Regions from separate parts of the Pseudomonas coleopterorum genome, predicted to be linked through region 2. Evidence: riboswitches for the same ligand, from Rfam matches in the RefSeq annotation. Region 2 holds a riboswitch; the other holds the start of a gene.
The links. Region 2 has a riboswitch for cobalamin ahead of cobO (cob(I)yrinic acid a,c-diamide adenosyltransferase). Riboswitches for the same ligand answer to the same signal wherever they lie in the genome.

Region 1: it holds a riboswitch for cobalamin, as region 2 does, so the genes downstream of both, BLV18_RS10110 (CbtB domain-containing protein) here and cobO (cob(I)yrinic acid a,c-diamide adenosyltransferase) in region 2, are expected to answer to the same signal.

Annotation. Positions count from the first base shown of each region.
Region 1 is NZ_FNTZ01000001.1:2,255,170-2,258,371, forward strand. Features, by position in the region: gene BLV18_RS10105 (monovalent cation:proton antiporter-2 (CPA2) family protein) at 1-854, opposite strand, end outside; cobalamin riboswitch at 944-1,167, shown strand; gene BLV18_RS10110 (CbtB domain-containing protein) at 1,297-1,488, shown strand; gene BLV18_RS10115 (CbtA family protein) at 1,500-2,177, shown strand; gene BLV18_RS10120 (cobalamin biosynthesis protein) at 2,183-2,608, shown strand; gene cobM (precorrin-4 C(11)-methyltransferase) at 2,643-3,202, shown strand, end outside.
Region 2 is NZ_FNTZ01000001.1:1,566,798-1,569,999, forward strand. Features, by position in the region: gene BLV18_RS06960 (PQQ-dependent sugar dehydrogenase) at 1-1,156, opposite strand, end outside; cobalamin riboswitch at 1,277-1,497, shown strand; gene cobO (cob(I)yrinic acid a,c-diamide adenosyltransferase) at 1,650-2,261, shown strand; gene BLV18_RS06970 (cobyrinic acid a,c-diamide synthase CobB) at 2,258-3,202, shown strand, end outside.

The DNA.
Region 1 (3,202 bases), 690 kb from region 2:
ATGCCAACGCTGATGAAGAACAGGCCCAGCAGCAGCCCCTTGAAGGGCTCGATCTGCGATTCCAGTTCGTGCCGGTATTCCGAGTCGGCCAGCAGCAAGCCGGCGAGAAACGCTCCCAGGGCCATGGAAACACCGGCCAGTTCCATCAGCCAGGCGGTACCGATCACCACCAGCAAGGCCGTGGCGGTGGACACCTCCTGCAGACCGGTGCGGGCGACGATGCGAAACACCGGCCGCAACAGATAGCGTCCGCCGATCACCACCACGGCGATGCTGCCGAGCACCCGCAGGCTGTGATCCAGGGTACTGCCCTCGCCGGCATCGCCGCCTCCTCCGGCCAGCAATGGCACCATGGCGATCAGTGGGATCGCGGCAATGTCCTGGAACAGCAGAATGGCGAACGCCAGGCGGCCATGGGGACTGTTCAGTTCCTTGCGTTCGGCCAGGCTCTGCAACCCGAACGCCGTGGATGACAGCGCCAGCCCCAGGCCCAGGACCACGGCGCTGTTCAACGGCTGCCCGAAGGCCAGCAATGCCACGGCGCCAATGACCACCGCGGTCAACAGCACCTGGGCCAGACCGACGCCGAACACCGCCTTGCGCATGACCCACAGGCGTTTGGGCGACAGTTCCAGGCCAATGATGAACAGCAGCAGCACCACGCCCAGTTCGGAGATGTGGCTGACGCTTTGGGGATCGCCCACCCAGCCCAGCACCTGCGGGCCTATGACCACACCGGCGAACAGGTAGCCGAGCACCGCGCCCAGTTGCAGGCGCTTGGCCAGTGGCACGGCGATCACCGCAGCCAGCAGGAACACCACGGCAGCTTGTAGCATGTTGCCTTCTTCGGGCATGGGGAACTCCATTTCGTAGGGAGAAAGCGCGGACCGCGGGCGCATTCTACAGCGCGCGGCGCATTGACGATGCTGCGGCGACATGATTTGCTAGGCGCCATCGTTTGGGTGCCCTTCACAGGGTGAAACGGGAAACCGGTGCGTGCCAGCCTCCAGGAGGGATTGGCACAAGTCCGGTGCTGCCCCCGCAACGGTAAGCGAGAGAAGTGTCAGATCCACTGTGCCCCTGCGGGCATGGGAAGGCGATGCTTTCAAGGTGGGCTTCATGCCGCCCCTCGCAAGCCCGGAGACCGGCCCAGACAATCGTTGATCGACAACCCTGCGGTGGGCGGGCGCTGTTGCGAGCATGGCGCGCCCGCGCCAGGCTTTCTTCGTGCGCGTACCCGATCGATGGTGCCACTTACCGTGGACCACCGCCGTGGGGACCACATGAGGGAACGCCATGTCTACCACCGCCTCCACCCCCGAACACGCCCTGCCGTCCGCCGGCACCCTGGCCCAGCGCATCGCCCTGGCGGTCGGCACCTTCCTGCTGGGCTGCTGCCTGGTGGGCTTCGCCGGCTTCTCGCACATCGAGGCGGTGCACAACGCCGCTCACGATACCCGGCACAGCGCCGCCTTTCCGTGCCATTGAGGAGCGTCGAGATGATCAGGCACATCGCCCGTACCGCTGGTTTCAGCGGATTGTTGGCCGCCCTGCTGCTGACCTTGCTGCAGAGCGTGTGGGTTTCGCCGCTGATTCTTCAGGGCGAAACCTATGAAACCACCTCAGCCCAGCACTCGCATGACGAGGTTTCCACCGCCGGGCACGAACACGCCGAGGCCTGGGAGCCGGAAGACGGCTGGCAGCGCGCGCTGTCGACCGCCGGAGGCAATCTGGTGGTGGCCGTGGGGTTCGCGCTGATGCTGGTGGCATTGTATACGCTGCGCGCCCCTGGCCGCACTGCTCAGGGTCTGTTGTGGGGACTGGGCGGATTCGCCGTGTTCTGTCTGGCGCCGAACCTGGGGCTACCGCCAGAGCTTCCCGGCACCCAGGCAGCGGACTTGGTGCTGCGCCAAACCTGGTGGATCGGCACCGCGGCCTCCACTGCGGCAGGTCTGGCATTGCTGGTGTTCGGCCGTGGCACGTTGCTCAAAGCCCTGGGACTGGCCATCGTGTTGGTACCGCACCTGATTGGCGCGCCCCAGCCAGAGCATCATTCGAGCCTGGCACCGCAGGCTCTGGAGCAGCAGTTCATTATCGCTTCGCTGGTGACCAACGCCGTGTTCTGGCTGGCCTTGGGGCTGATCAGCGCCTGGTTGTTCCGCCGAGCCGGTCGCTGAAGCCGATGACAGCGCTGTGGGTAGGGTTCGGCTGTCGTGCAGGGTGCAGCGCGCAAGCGTTGCACGATCTGCTGGAGCAAACCCTGCTCGAACACGAACTGCCCTGGGCTGACGTGCGTGGCATCGCCAGCGTCGATGTGAAGGCGCATGAACCGGGGCTGGTGGCGCTGGCCGAAAGGCTCGGCTTGCCGTTCGCCACCTATGGCGCCGAGACCCTGGCGCCTTATCAAGATCGCCTCAGCCATCATTCCGCGCGCTCGTTCGCCGCCACCGGCTGCCTGGGCGTGGCGGAAAGTGCCGCGCTGGCCATGGCCGAGCGCTGCACACAGTGCACCTCGATACTGCGCGTCAGCCGACGGCATTCGGCGGTGGCAACCCTGGCCATCGCCTGCACGGAACGTCACTGCGGCTGCGCGCAGCGCCCAACTTGAATATCATTCACCCCTCCGCCCGTCAGGAATACCCATGACCGTTTACTTCATCGGCGCCGGACCGGGTGATCCGGAACTGATCACCGTCAAGGGTCAGCGTCTGATCCGCCAATGCCCGGTGATCATCTTCGCCGGTTCGCTGGTGCCCGAAGCCGTGCTCGAAGGGCACACTGCGCATCAGGTGCACAACAGCGCCGAGCTGCACCTGCAACAGATCGTCGAGATCATGCGCCAGGCCCACGCCCGTGGCGAGGATGTGGCGCGAGTGCACAGTGGCGATCCCGGACTGTACGGCGCCATCGGCGAGCAGATCCGTTGCCTGCGCGAGCATGGCATCGACTACCAGATCATTCCGGGCGTTACCGCGACCGCGGCCTGTGCAGCGTTGCTGGGGGTGGAACTGACACTGCCCGACGTTTCGCAAACGGTGATCCTGACTCGTTACGGCGACAAGTCGCCCATGCCGCCAGGAGAAAGCCTGGCCAGCCTGGCCCACCATGGCGCTACACTGGCCATTCATCTGGGGGTAAAGAATCTGGGCAGGATTGTCGCAGAGCTGTTGCCCAGCTATGGCGCTGGGTGCCCGGTCGCGGT
Region 2 (3,202 bases):
TGCCGTCCACGAACGGTACGAACACCACCTTGTAACCACTGTGCGGCTTGCGGTTCCAGGAGCCATGCTGGCCAATCAGGGCGCCGGTGGTGAAAGGTGCGGGCAAGCCACTGCCGTCGGCGAAACTCAGGCCCAGCGAAGCGGTGTGCGGGCCGACTGCGTAATCGGGAGCAATGGCCTTGGCCACCAGCTCAGGATTCTGCGGCTCGACGCGCACGTCTACGTGCTGACCGTAGTAACTGTAGGGCCAGCCATAGAAGCCACCGTCCTTGACCGAAGTGATGTAGTCAGGCACCAGGTCGCTGCCGATTTCGTCACGTTCGTTCACGGCTGTCCACAGCTTGCCCGTCTTCGGTTCCCAGGCCATGCCGTTGGGGTTGCGCAAGCCGGAGGCGAAGATGCGGTGCTGGCCGGTGGCAGCGTCCACTTCCCAGATCGCTGCACGACCTTGTTCCTGATCCATGCCGTTTTCGCCAACGTTGCTGTTCGAGCCGACGGTGACGTACAGCTTCTTGCCGTCGGGGCTGGCGATGACGTTCTTGGTCCAGTGGTGGTTGAGCGTGCCGCCCGGCAGGTCAACGACTTTCTCGCCCGCGCCGCTGATCGAGGTGGCGCCGTCGGTGTACTTGAAGCGCAGCAGCTTGTCGGTGTCCGCCACATAGAAGTCGTTGCCGACCAGGGTCATGCCGAAGGGCGAGTTGAGGTTGGTGATGAAGACCGTGCGAGTTTCGGCCACACCGTCACCGTCCTTGTCGCGCAACAGGGAAATCCGGTTGGCGCTGGGCACGCCCGCGCCGGCGCGGCTCATCACCTTCTCCATGACGAAGCCACGTATGCCTTTGCTGTCGTCCGGCTTGGCCGGGGAGTTGGTTTCAGCCACCAACACGTCCCCGTTGGGCAGCACGTACAGCCAGCGTGGGTGGTCCAGGTCCGCGGCGAAGGCGGCCACTTGAGTACCGGGCGCCGCCGTGGGCTTGCCCCCTTCGGCCCAGCCGATGGCCGGTGCGATGTTGACGGTGGGGATCAGGGTCTTGTTGGGTTCGGGCAGTTTGGGCGAGGGCCCGGTCCCGTCGCTGACCTGCAACGATGACGTTTCACCACAGGCGGCGAGGCCGGCTGCCAGCAGGATCAATGTAGCGAGGCGGGTCTTGTGCATGGTCGGGCTCTCTGAGGTTTTGTTCACACAGGGTAGAGGCGTCGGGTCTGGGCAAGGTTCAACCGCGTTGTCCGTCAGCAGCGGTGGTGGATCAATTGACGCTCCGGGCGCAACCCTCTAACCTGCGCGGCTGTTCCAGGTGCTCGGCGATCAGGCGATCGACCCGAGTGAAACAGGGAAGCCGGTGCGCAGCGTTTACGCGCCATGCCGGCGCTGCCCCCGCAACGGTAGACGAGTCAAGGCTGCACACGATGCCACTGAAGCGATTCGGGAAGGCGTGTCGCCTGGGTGTACAGACCCCGCTCGTGAGCCCGGAGACCGGCCTGGCGCATTTTTTACGGCTCGTTGCAGATCCCACGATGGCGTGGGCCTGGGGCGTGCCCTGATCCATCTTCTGTCGCGCGGGGAGAGCGGCATTGACGTTCACTGTCCGGCCAGTTGGCCGCGGTGTCGCGTCGATGCCGCCTGCGCGCAGGTGTAGCGGAGAGCCACCATGAACGAAACAGCCGAGCGCGACGCCCGTCACCTGGCGCGCATGCTGCGCAAGAAAGCCGTGATCGACGAACGCATCGCCAACTCCCCCAACCAATGTGGCTTGCTGCTGGTGCTCAGCGGCAACGGCAAGGGCAAGAGCAGCTCGGCTTTCGGCATGCTCGCGCGGGCCATGGGCCACGACCTGCAGTGCGGCGTGGTGCAATTCATCAAGGGGCGCAACAGCACCGGCGAGGAGCTGTTCTTCCGACGCTTTCCCGAGCAGGTGCGCTACCACGTGATGGGCGAAGGCTTCACCTGGGAAACCCAGGATCGCCAGCGTGACATCGCGGCGGCCGAAGCGGCCTGGGAAGTCTCCAGGCAACTGCTGCGCGATCCAGCCATTGGCCTGGTGGTGCTCGACGAACTCAATATCGCGCTCAAGCACGGGTATCTCGACCTGGACACCGTGCTGAGCGATCTGCAGGCGCGTCCACCCATGCAGCATGTGATCGTCACCGGCCGTGGCGCCAAGCCCGAGCTGATCGAGCTGGCCGACACGGTGACCGAAATGGGCATGATCAAGCATGCTTTCCAGGCTGGCATCCGTGCCCAGAAGGGCATCGAGCTATGACCGAACCGCGCCAGTGCCCGGCGGTGCTGATCGCCGCGCCGGCCTCCGGGCAGGGCAAGACCACCGTCACCGCCGCTCTGGCGCGCCTGCATCGCAATCAGGGCCGCCGCGTGCGGGTGTTCAAGTGTGGCCCGGATTTTCTCGATCCGATGATCCTGGCCAGGGCCAGCGGTGCTCCGGTCTATCAATTGGACATGTGGATGGTCGGCGAGCAGGACAGCCGGCGGCTGCTGTGGGAAGCGGCCGAGGAAGCCGACATCATCCTCATCGAGGGCGTCATGGGGCTGTTCGACGGTACACCCTCGAGCGCTGACCTGGCGCGCCATTTCGGTGTTCCCGTGCTGGCGGTGATCGACGGCACGGCCATGGCGCAGACTTTCGGCGCCCTGGCGCTGGGTCTGGCCTGTTACCAGCCTGACCTGCCGTTTGCCGGGGTTTTGGCCAACCGTGTCGGCACCGTGCGCCATGCGCAGTTGCTCGAAGGCAGCCTGACCCAGGGGCTGCGCTGGTACGGGGCCTTGTCCCGGGAAACCGGGATCGAATTGCCCAGCCGCCATCTGGGGTTGGTGCAGGCCAGCGAGCTCAACGATCTGGACACCCGTCTGGATGCCGCGGCCGCAGCCCTTGCGCAGACATGCCAAGTGGCCTTGCCGCCCGCGGTCACGTTCGCCGTCCCGGTCGAACACCCAGTTGCGCGCCTGCTCGACGGCGTGCGCATCGCCGTGGCCCGCGATGCCGCTTTCGCCTTCGTCTATGACGCCAGCCTCGATGTACTACGCGACATGGGCGCCGAGCTGGTGTTCTTCTCGCCGCTGCACGATGCGCAGCTGCCAGCGTGCGACAGCCTTTACCTGCCCGGTGGCTACCCGGAGCTGCATCACCTGGTGCTCGCCGCCAATGCTTCGATGCTCGCCGACATTCGTGCCCATCACGCAGCGGAC